DNA from 2 places in the Pseudarthrobacter sp. NPDC055928 genome. Region 2 is predicted to be linked to the other one. Evidence: riboswitches for the same ligand, from Rfam matches in the RefSeq annotation. Region 2 holds a riboswitch; the other holds the start of a gene.

Region 1 (7,309 bases), on a different contig from region 2:
CTTTTCCGGACAACGGGAGCATCAGGCCGTTGCGCTTCGGCCGAGAGCGCGTTGATGGTGGTGCCGGTTGCGCCGCGATGGGCAACTGCCGGTGCGTTGGGCTGCCCACTGACGGGCTGGCCCACGAGAGACGGGACGCGTTCACTTGCCAGCCACGCGTTAACCAGCCACAGCCATTGCTCCTGCCGCGGCAGGAGCAGCCATTCCAGTTCCGGAGGCTGCACCCAGGCAGAGGAATCCACATCAAGGCGGATCAGGCCGGATAGGGCACACAGTTCCACCAGCAAGCCCGCACGATGCTGCTCAATCCGCAGCGTTTCCGCGACCCGCCTCATCTCCCGTACCCCCACGCCGCCGGTGCGCAATGTTGCCAGTGGCTGTTCCCTGACTGCGTAAAGAAGCTCGCCCACCAGCCGAAGCGTTTCCGCAATGGCACCCAGCGCGGCGTTCCGGCGGAGTGCAGCTGTCGTGTGGCCAAGTTCAGGAACGGGCGGCGAAAGGGTGAAGTCGTTGATAATCGCACCGCCCCGGAGGGACACGCCCACGCTGTGCGGCAGTTCCACGTGGGCTGCGTCCAAGGGGACCAGCAGGCCGCGGGCCAGCAGCCAGTCAACGGGCCCGACGTCGGCGGTTTCGTTGGTCACGGATGCTTTCCGTTGCGCTTGGGGGACAGCACCCATGGCCCAGTTTCCGAATCGGGCCAGTAACGCCGTGGTACGTTCCGGTGCATCCGCCAGGATCTGCTGCAGCGACTCCGGCGACGACGTCCAGTGCTGCAGGGCAAGCGCTGCTTCCATAGGCGTGGTGGCTTCCTGGACGGGCACGCCGCTGCGGTGCAACTCGGCAACCAGCTGTACCACGCGCTGGGCGAACGCCGGCTGCAGGCGGACCAGTTCCGTGTAGCTGCGGCCCAGCCCGGCCGGGTAGATGCCCACGACATCCCGAAGGGACCCCACCGGGAGGTAGAAGCGCTGGCGGTGTCCGGTAGGGGTTGTTCCGTGCGGGGGATCCGCCCGGTGCACGAGCGCGAGGTCCTGAAGGGAGGCCAGGATCCGGTCAACGGCGGCCACCGAAGCACCGGGAATGAACTTCCGCAGCCCGGCGGCGCACGCGCTGTGGGCCGTGTCCGTATTTGTGCAGAGATGGAGGGTCTCCAGGACCTGCATCTGTGGTTTGTTCAGGCGTTCCAGTGCCCGCTGGACACTTACCCTGGCGCTGGCACGCGCCGCGAGGGCGGAAAAGTCCGGAACGGCAGGCGAGATAAGGTCCGGCCGCGCGGCGAACAGTGCCCGCAACGACTCGTCGCTGCGTGCCTCCAGCTCTTTGCTCAACGCGCGGATAAGGGACATCAGTCCAACGTTACCGTCCGCCGGACTTTCCTGCCCGGCGCCGTCCCGCCACACTGTCCAGGATCAGGAAGAGCATCAGCAGGAAGGCCAGCGGCAGGCCGTAGAGGGCCGTTGAGGTGACCCACACGGGGGCTGCCGAGCCGGCAAAGGCCAGCGCCATCACCGCGCCCACTGCCATCAGTGAGAGCAAGGCGACCGCTGCCGCACAGATCATCAGGGGACGCCGGTAACGCGAGGGTGTCATGGACGTAACGCTAACAGTCCTTCGGCAGGCGATGGTGTGAAGGAGGGAAAGCAGGATTCGGGCGTGCGGCAGGATAACCTTGAAGTAACAGACCAACTCGGCCCGGGCAGTCATACCCTGAACCCGCATATCAATGCGGATGCGGTGACTGCCGGTCGTGTCTCAAGACGTCAGAACGAAGAAGGTTGATTACGTGCCTACCGGCAAGGTCAAGTGGTATGACAAGGAAAAGGGTTTCGGATTCCTCGCGGGCGAGGACGGCCAGGAAGTGTTCCTGCCCAAATCGTCGCTGCCTGAGGGCATTACTGAGCTGAAGGCTGGAACCCGGGTGGAGTTCGGCGTTGCCGACGGCCGCAAGGGTGCCCAGGCCCTGGGCCTGCGCGTCCTGGATAAGACGCCGTCCATCGCCAAAGCAAAGCGGCCCAGCGCCAAGGACCTGGCACCATTGGTGCAGGACCTCGTCAGCGTGCTGGACAACCTCTCCGGCACCCTGTCCGCCGGAAAGTACCCGGAAGGCAACAAGGGCAAGGCCATCGCCGCAGCCCTGCGTAAGGTTGCCGACGAGCTGGACGTTTAGGCCTGCTGATGAACCCGGAAGCTGAACAGCCGGACCCCGCGGCAGCGGATCAGGCAGGCGCCGCCGTCGAACCGTCAGCGGGAGCCGCGGCGAAGGCCGCCCCGGCCGCCACCGAAACCAAGCGCCGTGCGGGTGTCCCCGTCTGGCGTATCGGAAAACCGGACGCCTTCCTCGCCGCCGCAGTTGACGTAGCCCGGACCGCCGTTGAAGGCATCACTGCGGCCTCGACAATAGGCGCCCACCTCGGTGCCAAGAGTGAGGGCGACCGCCTGGTGACGCACCTCTTTGAGTCGCGCCTGCCCGGATACCAGGGGTGGCAGTGGTTTGCCGTCCTGACGCGTAACTCGCGGTCCAAGGTGGTCACGGTCAGTGAACTTGGACTGTTGCCCTCAGAGGACTCCATCCTTGCCCCCGAGTGGGTGCCTTGGGCAGAACGCGTGCGCCCCGAGGACGCCCAGGACGCCGAAGCCCTGGAGGTGGTTGGGGCACCGGACATCGAGGAAGGTCCGGACACCAACGTGCCTGGCCCGGAAGCGTTGGATGGCGAAGGGACTGTCGCGGAGGACGCTGATGCTGAAGACGCCGAAGAGCCTGACGCTGACGAGCCTGAGCCTGACGAGCCTGACGCTGACGAGCGTGACGCCGAATAATCGGCGAGCAGACACGCGACTCACACTAAACGCAGACGGCGCCGTCCGGGACCAAAGTCCGGACGGCGCCGTCGAGCGTTAAGAGCCCAATATTGCCCCAGGCATCCTGACGCCTCATACCCATCGATTGCTCCGTAGGCGCCCTTTAGGGGCCCAAAAGGGCGTTGCTGGAGCAATCGATGAGTGGGTGGGGGACTACTTGCGCAGTTCGCCCACCACAAAGTCGATGCAGGCCAGCAGCGCAGAGACATCTGCCGGTTCGATTGCCACGAAAGTGGCGATCCTGAGCTGGTTACGGCCCAGCTTGCGGTAGGGCTCCGTGTCCACAATGCCGTTGGCACGCAGCACCTTGGCAACGGCAGTGGCGTCAATGGAGTCGTCAAAGTCGATCGTCGCGATAACGTTTGAGCGCTCCTCCGGCTTGGCCACGAAAGGCGTGGCAAACTCGGAAGCCTCAGCCCAGCTGTAAATCCGGCCGGCAGAGTCCGCTGTACGGGCCGACGCGAAGTCCAGGCCGCCGTTGCTGTTCAGCCACTGCACCTGGGCATCCAGGGTCACCAGGGTGGAGAGCGACGGCGTGTTGTAGGTCTGGTTCAGGCGGGAGTTCTCGATCGCCGTCTGGAGGTCCAGGAAGTCGGGGATCCAGCGGTCGCTGGCCTTGATCCTGGCGGCACGCTCCAGCGCTGCCGGGGAAAAGAGGCCCAGCCACAGGCCGCCGTCGGACGCGAAGTTCTTCTGCGGTGCGAAGTAGTACACGTCTGCCTCGGCAACATCAACGTCCAGGCCACCTGCGGCGGACGTTGCGTCCACCAGGACGAGCGCGCCCTCATCCACACCGGAGACGCGCTTGACGGGCGCCGAAACACCGGTGGAGGTCTCGTTCTGCGGCCAGGCGTAGACGTCAACGCCGGCCTCGGCCTGGGCAACCGGCCGCGTACCGGGCTCGGACTTGATGATCGAGGAGGCGTCCAGGAACGGCGCCTTGTTGGTGGCTGAGGCAAACTTGGAGCCGAATTCGCCGAAGGACAGGTGCTGGGCCTTCTTCTCAACGAGGCCAAAGCTGGCAATATCCCAGAATGCTGTGGAACCGCCCACGCCCAGTACTACCTCGTACCCGTCAGGGGCACGGAAGAACTGGCTCAGGCCTTCGCGGACCGAACCGACAAGGTTCTTGACCGGAGCCTGGCGGTGGGACGTGCCCAGAATGGTCGTGGACGCCGCCGAGAGTGCTTCAATCTGTTCCGGCCTGACCTTGGAAGGTCCTGCGCCGAACCGTCCGTCCTTTGGCAGGAGGTCGGCAGGAATAGTGATGCTGTTTTCGCTCACAAGGGCTCCAATTTCGGCGTGGACGTGACACATGTCCGGGACGGTGGGGTGGCCGGCAGTCGTCAGTGACCGCAACGAGGACCTCCTATATTCTGCCTGAACCGCTGATTCGGCGGGAACCGGCTACGTCATAGTCCAGCCATTGAGACAGGCCGGAGGGGCCGTAGGAATTATCCGGACAAATTCAAAATAGGCTAAGCTTTTCAACGGACTACGTCGCTGTCGGTACGCGATACGGTGGGACAACGCAAGGTAATGCGCTCGAGGAGCTGAGCTGGATGACGGATCTGATCGATACTACGGAGATGTATCTTCGGACCATTTTGGAGCTTGAGGAAGAGAACATCGTTGCTCTTCGCGCCCGCATTGCCGAACGGCTGCGGCACTCCGGACCCACGGTGTCCCAAACGATTGGCCGGATGGAACGCGACGGCCTGGTGGTGGTCTCCGGAGACCGTCATCTGGAACTGACGGAAACCGGGCGTAAACGGGCCACCGAGGTCATGCGCAAGCACCGGCTCGCGGAGCGCCTCCTGGCGGATGTGATCGGCCTGGACTGGGCGTACGTCCATGACGAAGCGTGCCGCTGGGAGCACGTGATGAGTGAGCGCGTCGAGCGGCGCATCTACGAAATGCTGAACCACCCCACTGAATCGCCCTATGGCAATCCCATCCCTGGCCTGGCGGCATTGGGAGGCCAGGCATCGTCGCCCTTCACGGACGGTGTGATTAATCTCCTGGAAGCCATGAAGGGCTATGGCCCCGGATCCACCGTGGTTGTCAGCAGGCTGGCAGAACCCATCCAAGTGGACCCTGAGCTGCTGACCCAGCTGGACGAGGGCGGGATCCGGCCGGGCGCCCCGATTTCGCTGGAGCGCGTGGGAGACTACATTTCGGTCCGGGTCCCCGGGATCGAAGGGGCACTGGAGCTTCCCCCCGAAGTGGCGGCGCACGTATTCGTATCCGTCCGCTGACCTCTGACGGAGCGCCCGGGTCCGGCGGGCGGGTTACCCCAATGAATAGGCTTTAAGCAAAGATAACGGAATTGTTACTGTCTGGCTTAATCGCCTATAGTTAACGCCAAGCGTCGATACAAAAGCGTTACCTGATCTGGAGCCGAGCTCTGCCAGCAGATCAGTAGTACGAGTCACCAACTGGCAGAGGCGGGGGAACCACAACCGGCAGTCGCAAGGCTGCCTTGGGGTGAAGTCCGTCAGCAGCAAGCCTCTTCCAGCGAAGGATCCTCACGGGATATCTCTGCGCCGAAGCTTGCTTACGGCGGACCGGGTCTATGAACTCTCTGACCCGAATCCGACAGCTAACTTCGCAGGCTTTCCAGAGAGGAACCGTTCTTGACCATGCAGAATTCCAGGGGCCGCCGCCGCGCAGCGGGCCCCGCAGCAGCGCCCCGCGTTGCTGCAGCTGTGGCCGCGGACAGGCCCCGGGATCCACAGCGCGATGCGCGCCGCCGCCGGGGACCCTTCCGGCAAATCACTGACTTCGCAGCGGCCAGTGGGGTGGGCCAAAAGGCCGGCATCGCCCTCGCGGCCACCGGCCTGGTGCTCACAGTCACCGTCCCTGCCACCAGTCCCGTCCTGGCCACGCCGGACGCCGGTCAGCAGACATCGGCTGTTTCCGCAGCTCCGCAGCCTGAAATTTCCGCCGAAGCAGGCGCAAAAATCGACTTCAGCCGCTCATCCGTAGTCACCATGGGTGATCCGGACGGCAAACTCAAGCAACTCCTGAGCGCCCAGTCGGCGGGGTCCATCACCCGGGCCGCCTCGGCCGGCAGCCTCGGTGCTCCGCTGGCGAGCCTGGTTACGGCCTCCCCATTCGGCTACCGCGTGAGTCCTATCACTGGCGGCTCCGGTGACTTCCACCGCGGCCAGGACTACGTGGCACAGTGCGGCACGTCTGTCCTGGCGGCCGCCAGCGGCACTGTGACCTTTGCGGGATGGCACCAGTTTGGCGGAGGTAACCGCGTGGTCGTGGACCACGGCAACGGCCTTGAAACGACGTACAACCACCTGTCTTCCTTCAACGTCAAGGTTGGCCAAACGGTCAGCCGAGGCGAGGTAGTGGCGCTCAGCGGCACCACCGGCGCCTCCACAGGCTGCCACCTCCATTTCGAGGTCCAGGTCAATGGCGAAGTCGTTGACCCCACCGGCTGGCTCTAGCCCAACTGATGGAAAACTCTCACATTTGCGTGACATGCCGTGACCTGAATGTGACATTCGCTCTGAACTGCTGTACCGTCTAACTTGCGTCAACTTTTCCGAAGTTGACGTTCTTGAGTGGATTGCCTAGCTCTGCCACCGCTCAAGGTCCGTTCGCATGACATCGTCTGGCAGGGGCGGGGGAACCAATTTTGGCCTTTGAAGTTCGAAGGCCTTGGGGTTAAGTCGCAAAGCTTCCTGTGGAAGCGGCGTGGCCGGGTGAACTCCCATCCGAATCCGACAGCTCACCTCGTAGGCATTGGGAGAGGCTACCTTCGTGTCTTCACGCCATAATTCTGCGCGTCACCGCGCACAAACGGTTCGCACCAACCCGTTGGGCCCCGTGTCCAAGGCTGTCAGTGCAAATGCCGGGACCGTCGGTCGCCAAGCTGCTGTCATCGCAGCTGCATCAGGTCTGATCCTGAGCATGGGGCTTCCGGCCAACGCAGCGGACACCACCGCTGGCGTTTCCGCCTCCACCGAGTCCGGCTCGCAGACGGCGCTTGCCGTCACCGCTGCCCCCACCGCCACCGTCTCCTTCGAACGCCCCGTGGTCAAGACCACGCCGGCCCCGAAGGTCGAAACGGTCCGTGCACAGTCCACTGACACGGAACGGGCAGCAGATGCAAAGGCCCCCGCAGCCAGCAAGCTGACGGACGCGGTATCTTCCGCGGCCGCCTCCGGCCTGGCCGCAATCGCCTACACCGGAATCGGCCACCCCTACGTCTGGGGCGGCACCTCGCCCAGCGGCTGGGACTGCTCCGGCTTCACCCAGTGGGTGTACGCCCAGGCAGGCATCAGCATTCCCCGTGTAAACGCGTGGACGGCAATGACCCCCACGTCAACACCGTCTCCCGGTGACCTTGTTATGCAGAATGGCGGCGCACACGTAGGCATCTACGTTGGCAACGGCATGATGATCAGCGCCCTGAACCCGTCACAGGGAA
Region 2 (7,309 bases):
CCTGGCTGCCGGCGGTGACGACTACGTGACCAAGCCGTTCAGCATGGAGGAGGTCCTCCTCCGGCTGCACCGGCTAGTGCAGCGCTCCGGCGTGGCAGCGATGGACACCGCTGAGCTGGTAGTGGGTGACCTTGTCCTCAACATCGATACCCGCGAGGTGACCAGGGCCGGCGATGAACTGCAGCTGACTGCCACGCAGTTCGAGCTGCTCCGGTACCTCATGGAGAACCCCAGGCGCGTCATCAGCAAGGCGCAAATCCTGGACCGCGTTTGGAACTACGACTTTGGCGGGCAGGCCAACATTGTGGAGCTCTACATCTCGTACCTGCGCAAGAAGGTCGATGCCGTGCATCCGCCCATGATCCACACGGTGCGCGGCGCCGGATACGTCATCAAACCGGCGGACTAGGCCGTGCCCTCACTGCCTGCAGTGGCGCCCACGCATGGCCGGAGCTGGCTGAAGCCCTCCACCTGGCATCTGCGTACACGCCTTGTACTGGTTGCCATGGCCCTGCTGGTGGCCATCTGCGGCGCAGTTGGCCTCTTCAGCTACGCTTCCATGGACTCGTTCCTTACCCGCCAGCTCGACGAACAGCTCAGCCAGGCGGCCTCCCGGTCCAACGACCCCGGCCGGCCGCCGCTGGGCGGCTTCAACGGCAGGCCGGACCCGCTGGATTCCCGTGGGCAAAGCGTGGGTACGCTCAACGCCCGGATCCTGAATGGGCAGGTCAACAGCGCCGGATTCCTGGCCTCCGATACCACGCGTTCTCCCCTGTCCGCTGAGGACAAGGAGATCCTGCTGGCCCTCCAGAAGGATTCCCGCCCTGTGGACCGGACGCTCTCCAATGGCGAGTACCGGCTGATTGCAGTGGCAACGAACTACGGTGATGTCCTGGTGACCGGGCTCCCGCTCGCCGGCAAGGAAAGCACCCTCACCTCCCTGGTGTGGACCTTCGTTTTTGTTTCCCTCGGAGGGCTGGTCTTGATTGGCCTGGCCGGGACTATCCTCATCCGGCGCACCATGCAGCCGCTGGAGCAGCTTTCCGAGGTGGCCACACGCGTTTCGCGGCTCCCGCTAGACGCTGGCGAGGTGGCACTTGCGGTGCGCGTCCCGCCGTCGAACTCCAACCCCGGAACCGAGGTGGGCAGCGTGGGGCATGCGCTGAACCTCATGCTCGACAACGTGGCCAACGCGCTGCAGGCCCGGCAGCAAAGCGAGACCAAGGTACGGCAATTCGTTGCCGACGCGTCCCACGAACTGCGCACTCCGCTCACCGCCATCCGCGGTTACACGGAGCTAATGCGGATGACCGAGAACTTCACTCCGGATGGCCGGAAATCGCTGGCCCGGGTTCAGAACCAGTCCGAGCGCATGACCACGCTGGTGGAAGACCTGCTCCTGCTCGCCAGGCTGGACGAGGGCCAGCCGTTGAAACTCAGCGAGGTGGATCTGACGCAGCTGGTGATCGAAACCGTCAGCGACGAAAAAATCATCGCACCCGGCCACAACTGGCATCTTGAGCTTCCGGACGAGCCGCTTGCGGTCAATGCCGATGCGTCGCAGCTGCGCCAGGTGTTGGTAAACCTACTGTCCAACGCACGCAAACACACCGCTCCGGGCACAACGGTCACCACGGCCGTGATGAGGTCCGCCGACGGCAGTGCCGTGGTGACAGTAACGGACGACGGCGCTGGCATCCCGCCGGAATTCGTGGACCACGTTTTTGCCCGGTTTGCCCGCGCAGACGCGGCACGGACTGGATCTTCACGGTCCTCCGGCGCGGCGGCCTCGGAAGGGTCCAGCGGGCTTGGGCTGTCCATTGTGCAGTCCATTGTGGAGGCCCACGGCGGCAACGTGGAAGTGAACTCCCGGCCGGGTCGGACCCAGTTCACGTTGCGCCTGCCGGCGATCAACGGCTCATAGCAAGGCAACGCACCGGCGTCGTGATCTCTGTTACCAAAATGTGACTTAAGCGTCGCGCTCCTGTAGCGTCGATGGGGTGCGGTTCCCTTTGAGCCGCATATCCGGATGACGCCAAGCTCTGCCGCTTCCCGGATTCCGCTTGACCAGGCAGAGGCGGGGGACCCAGAGTCCCGGGCACTTAACTGCCCTTGGGGTGAAGCCAGCACGTGATCTTTCCGTGTGGCCGGATGCCCTCATCCGAACCCGACAGCTAACTCCGCAGGTGTGAGAGGCGATCCATCATGTCTGAATTCAAGGTACAAGCGCGCCCAGAGCGCGGTGCACATAAAGACAACGGCCGTGGCAAGACCGCGGCGCAACACACAAAAGCTTCGTCCCTGGGCAAGCGTGCAGCCGTTTTCGGTGCGGCCTGCGCCCTCCTCATCGGGGTCGGCGCAGCAGGCCAGGCTTCCGAATCCATGACTCCGGTGGCGGTCAGCGGGACCCAGTCCTCGGCGGCAGAGCTTGAATCCAACTTGAGGCTGGAAAAGGCCGAGATGCGGGCCAACCCGGCCCCTGAACCAGCTCCGGCCGAGATCAGCGTTGCCCCGCAGGCCGCCGAAGCGGCACCAGCACCGGCACCCGCACCAGCACCGGCACCCGCACCGGCCCCCGCCCCTGAGCCCGCACCGGCCCCCGTCGTCGCCGTCAACGATCCCGCCGGGGCCCAGGCCTATGCGGCGAGCCAGCTTGCCAGCTATGGCTGGTCAGCCGACCAGATGCAGTGCCTGCAGACGTTGTGGACCAAGGAATCTGATTGGACCACCACGGCCACCAACGCGAGCAGCGGCGCGTACGGCATTGTCCAGTCGCTGCCCGCCGAGAAGATGGCGAGCGCCGGGGCGGACTACCTCACCAACTACCGCACGCAGATCAATTGGGGCCTGAACTACATCCAGGAGCGCTACCAGTCGCCGTGCGGCGCGCTGAATTTCCACTTGTCGAACAACTGGTACTAAGCCGGTAATTGCGGCTTCCGCCATCCGAAGCAGCAGGCCCTGAATCCCCCGGTTCAGGGCCTGCTGCTTTTTGGCGTTGTATGTTCGCGGGGGCCGGACTTCCCTGACCTGCGGCTCCGGGCCATACTGGGGCCATGAAATTCACCACGACTATCCTGGGCAGCGGCAACAAGGCTGGTATTGAGGTTCCGGAGGAGGTTGTGACTGCCCTGGGCGCAGGCAAGCGCCCGCCGGTAGTGGTAACCATCAACGGCAAGAGCTACCGGAGCAGCATCGCGGTGATGGGCGGTCATAGCCTGGTTGGGGTGAGCACCGCCAACCGGGAATTCACCGGCGTAGAGGCTGGCGACACTGTTGAAGTGGATCTGGAACTCGACACGCAGCCCCGGATCATTGAAGTCCCGGATGACCTGGCCGCAGCCATGGCCGCCGAACCGGATGCCCAGGCGTTCTATGCCACCCTGAACTACAGCGCGCAGCGCCGTTATGTGGAGCCGCTCGGGGATGCCAAAACGGAGGAAACCAGGGCGAGGCGGATCGCGAAGGTCGTAGCCGACCTCAAAGCCGGAAAGAAATAATCCGCCGTCCTGCGGCGTCCGTTTCCACCGAGGCCGTGACCGCGGTGTAATCCGGGATATGGAGCACTCCCGCCGGTAATTCGCCCGTGTTTGGGCCCACCGCCACGGTCCGGATGCCCGCAGCCACTCCGGCCGCGATTCCAGCCGGGGCATCCTCAAAGACCACGGCATCCTCCGGCGCCACGCCCAGCAAACCGGCAGCGGTCAGGTAGCCTTCCGGATGCGGCTTGCCGCGCGTCACGAGGTCAGCCGTCACGGCAGCGGCAGGCATGGCCAGTCCAGCGGCATCCATGCGGATGTCAGCCAGGATCCGGTCCGCCGACGTCACCAGGGCCACGGCATCCGCGGGCAGGCTCCGGAGCAGTTCGGAGGCACCGGGCAGCGCAACGATGCCGGAAGTCCGCACCCGTTCCATGGCACCAAGTTCTGCAGTGAGCGCAACGATGTCGGCACCGGCAGGCGCGAACCGGCGCACGGTATCGCCTGCCTGGACGCCGTGGGAGGTGCGCAGGATCTCGGCGATGTCCAGGCCGTAGCGGGCGGCGAACTCGCCCCACACCTGCTCCACGACCGCTGTGGAGTCCACCAGCGTGCCGTCCATGTCAAAGAGGACGGCGCGGCAGGTCAATGTTCGTGTGGCAGCAGGAATGGGCAGGGTCATGAACCCCATTTTGCCCTACGTATTGCCTGAGGCGCCGCGCCCCGGTATGTACTGCACGGCCCACTTGTTCCCGTCCGGGTCCGCAAAGTACACGAAATGTCCCCAGTCCTGGATGTCGATATCACTCACGTCCACGCCGTTGCCCTTGAGGTGGTCATGGGCGGCTTGGATGTCATCGACGACGATCTGCAGGTTTGGTGCGCTGCCCGGAGGGGCATCGGTGAGCCCTTCGCCGATGCTGATCGAGCAGGCCGAGCCGGGCGGCGTCAGCTGGACGAAGCGGATGGAATCGCTGGGCCGCTCGTCGAAATCCGCGTTGAACCCCACCTTGTTGACATAGAAGTCCTTGGCGCGGTCGACGTCGGAGACGGGTACAAAAACGAGTTCAAGTTTCCAGTCCATCCGCACAGGCTAACGGGCCGATGCTGAATCCGGAACCCCGTAACCCCTGGCCAGAGCCGTCCGGCCGCTGCGGGGTCCCCTCGCCCCGCCCTGGCTATCCCGCGATCCCGTAAAGGCGGTCGCCGGCGTCGCCCAGTCCGGGGACGATGTAGGACTTCTCGTTGAGCTTTTCGTCGATGGACGCCAGGACGATGGTCACGTTGGCGTCGGACAGTTCCTCCTCCAGCTTGGCCAGCCCTTCAGGAGCGGCCAGCAGGCAGATGCAGGTGACGTCGGAGGCGCCGCGCTTGAACAGGAACTTAATGGCTTCGCGGAGGGTGCCGCCGGTGGCAAGCATGGGGTCCAGGACGAAGATCTGCCGGTCGGTGAGGTTCTCGGGGAGGCGCTCGGCGTACGTGATGATGTCCAGGGTTTCCTCGTCCCGTGCCATGCCGAGGAAACCCACCTCAGCGGTGGGGACCAGCTTGGTCATGCCTTCAAGCATCCCCAGGCCGGCGCGGAGGATGGGAACCACCAAGGGCGTGGGCTTGGTGAAGGCTGTGCCCACCGTGGTGCTCACGGGTGTCTCGATGGTCACCGGCTGGGTGCGGACATCGCGGGTGGCCTCGTAAGCCAGGAGCGTCACCAGCTCTTCCGTCAACTGCCGAAAGACGGGGGACGGGGTGTTTTTGTCCCTCAGGACAGTGAGCTTATGGGCGACCAGCGGGTGGTCCACAACGAGAGTGCGCATGCGTCAAAACTACCATCCGGGCATGGCGCCCCCGGGCCGGGAATCAGCTCGTATGATCGTCCCGGAGGACGGGGTGCTCGAACGTTGGCGCCGGGCCCACGTGCTCGTGTTTGCGGGTCAGATGGAACAGCCGGTGGGCCAGGATCACCATGCCCACCCAGGCCAGGCCCAGGAACCACCCGGCCATCACGTCCGTCAGCCAGTGATGGCCCAGGAACACCCGGCTCAGGCCCATCGCGATGATAAAAACCGCCCCGGCAGTGATGGCTGTGATCCGTGCCCAAAGGATCTCGAATTGCAGGCACATGATGTACACCAGGACGCCGATCACCACGGTGGTGTTGAGGGTATGGCCGCTGGGGAATGACGGCGAGGTCTCATACGGCGGGACGGCTTCGGCGTGGTCCGGGCGGGTGCGTCCCACCAGCCGTTTGCCGATAGTGGTTGCGAACGTGGAAACGGCCGCGGCTCCGCCCACCAGGATAATGGGCCGCCAGGTCCTGCTCAGGAAGGTAAGCCAGGCTGTGAGGATGCTGGCCAGGATGGGCATGCCGATTCCGCCGCCGATGTTGGTAAAGGCCGTTACCCCTGCGTCGAGTTCCGGGCTACGCAGGTTCTGTGCCAGTTCCAGCGCGGGCAGGTCCAGGGATGCCAGGCCTTGGTCGTCCACGACGTCGTCGTACACCTCGGCTCCCAGCAGTGCCATGATGACGACCAACGCGCCGCCCACCAGCAACGTGATCCACAGCGCGGCATACGGCTTGAACCATTGGCCCAGGCGTTCCCTCAGGGTGTCCATGTCCACGGTGCCTCCCCGGCGTCGATGCTTTGCAAGGCTGGATATCCCTCGAAACTATCATTGAGCCATGGTCGCCGCAGAAAAAACCCACCACGAGTGGATGGGTCTTGCCTTGGACGAAGCCCGGCGCGCGCTTGCTACTGAGGATGTGCCCATCGGTGCCGTGGTGATAGGGCCCGACGGCGCGGTGCTCGGGGCCGGCCGGAACCAGCGGGAGGAACTGGGAGACCCCACTGCCCACGCGGAGGTGGTGGCCATCCGGGAAGCTGCCGAACGGTTGCGTGCGCGCTCGAAGCTGGGCGGGGGCACTGGGGACGGCTGGCGGCTGGAGGACTGCACGCTTGTGGTCACGCTGGAGCCGTGCGCCATGTGCGCCGGCGCCGTGGTGCTGGCAAGGATTCCGCGGGTGGTATTTGGCGCTTGGGATGAGAAGGCCGGCGCGGCAGGCTCAGTCTTTGACGTTCTCCGCGAGCGCCGCCTCAACCATTGGGTGGAGGTGTACGGCGGTGTCAGGGAAGAGGAATGCGGCGTACTTCTCCGGGATTTCTTCGCCGCGCACCGGAGCCGCGCCTAGGCGTCCAGGCCTGAGGCGTCCCGGCCTGCGGCGTCCAGGGCGTCGATCCGGTCCTGGCGGGAGGCAGGCGAGTCGAGGCTGAAGGAGCGGAAATCGCCCAGTTCATCCCGGATCCAGGCCTCAACTTCGGCAATGCGCTGGGTTGCCGCCGGTGTGGGGCCGTCAAAGAGCCAGTACGCGATCCGCGCCTTTCCGGGATCGTATTGCCACAATCCGATGATCCGGCCGCGGTCAAGGATGGGGTGGTCGGGGAGGTCCGCCTGAAGCGCCAGGGTGGAGCCGAGTAGTTGCTTGTCCTTATCCTGTTCGGCAATCATGTCCGCGGAGTTCCGCCGGAGCAGCACGAGGGAGTCTGTGCCTGCGAGCAATTGGATCTGTTCCTCCGCCGGTGCGTCGAAAGCAGCGAGGCGTTCGACGTCGTCGGGCAGCATCCACAGCACCTCGCCGTCCGCCGCAGGAACCTCCACAGCTCCGACGGCTGCGAGCCCTGCCTTCGTGTGCGCCATCGTGAACCCCGTGAACCATTGCGACTGTTTGAAGGTGGCGCCGCCGGTCCATCCGAGATAGCGCTCCAGGAGGAGGGCGCGGGCTTCGTCGTCGTTCATGGAGGTGGGCGGTAAGCCCCACAGCGTGTAGGCGTACC

The links. A riboswitch is a leader RNA that binds a small molecule or an ion and turns the genes downstream of it on or off. The one in region 2 is predicted to bind cyclic di-AMP.
Region 1: it holds a riboswitch for cyclic di-AMP, as region 2 does, so the genes downstream of both, ACFC25_RS11660 (M23 family metallopeptidase) here and ACFC25_RS06975 (hypothetical protein) in region 2, are expected to answer to the same signal.

The regions. Positions count from the first base shown of each region.
Region 1 is NZ_JBHJZH010000008.1:29,446-36,754, forward strand. It holds gene ACFC25_RS11630 (helicase-associated domain-containing protein) at 1-1,349, opposite strand, end outside; gene ACFC25_RS11635 (hypothetical protein) at 1,360-1,593, opposite strand; gene ACFC25_RS11640 (cold-shock protein) at 1,787-2,170, shown strand; gene ACFC25_RS11645 (DUF3027 domain-containing protein) at 2,179-2,820, shown strand; gene serC (phosphoserine transaminase) at 3,016-4,146, opposite strand; gene ACFC25_RS11655 (metal-dependent transcriptional regulator) at 4,425-5,120, shown strand; cyclic di-AMP (ydaO/yuaA leader) riboswitch at 5,251-5,494, shown strand; gene ACFC25_RS11660 (M23 family metallopeptidase) at 5,505-6,323, shown strand; cyclic di-AMP (ydaO/yuaA leader) riboswitch at 6,472-6,635, shown strand; gene ACFC25_RS11665 (C40 family peptidase) at 6,706-7,309, shown strand, end outside.
Region 2 is NZ_JBHJZH010000004.1:45,206-52,514, forward strand. It holds gene ACFC25_RS06965 (response regulator transcription factor) at 1-409, shown strand, start outside; gene ACFC25_RS06970 (sensor histidine kinase) at 413-1,924, shown strand; cyclic di-AMP (ydaO/yuaA leader) riboswitch at 2,041-2,200, shown strand; gene ACFC25_RS06975 (hypothetical protein) at 2,206-2,922, shown strand; gene ACFC25_RS06980 (YdeI/OmpD-associated family protein) at 3,057-3,500, shown strand; gene ACFC25_RS06985 (HAD-IA family hydrolase) at 3,481-4,170, opposite strand; gene ACFC25_RS06990 (glyoxalase superfamily protein) at 4,177-4,563, opposite strand; gene upp (uracil phosphoribosyltransferase) at 4,658-5,293, opposite strand; gene ACFC25_RS07000 (phosphatase PAP2 family protein) at 5,337-6,092, opposite strand; gene ACFC25_RS07005 (nucleoside deaminase) at 6,160-6,666, shown strand; gene ACFC25_RS07010 (DNA glycosylase AlkZ-like family protein) at 6,663-7,309, opposite strand, start outside.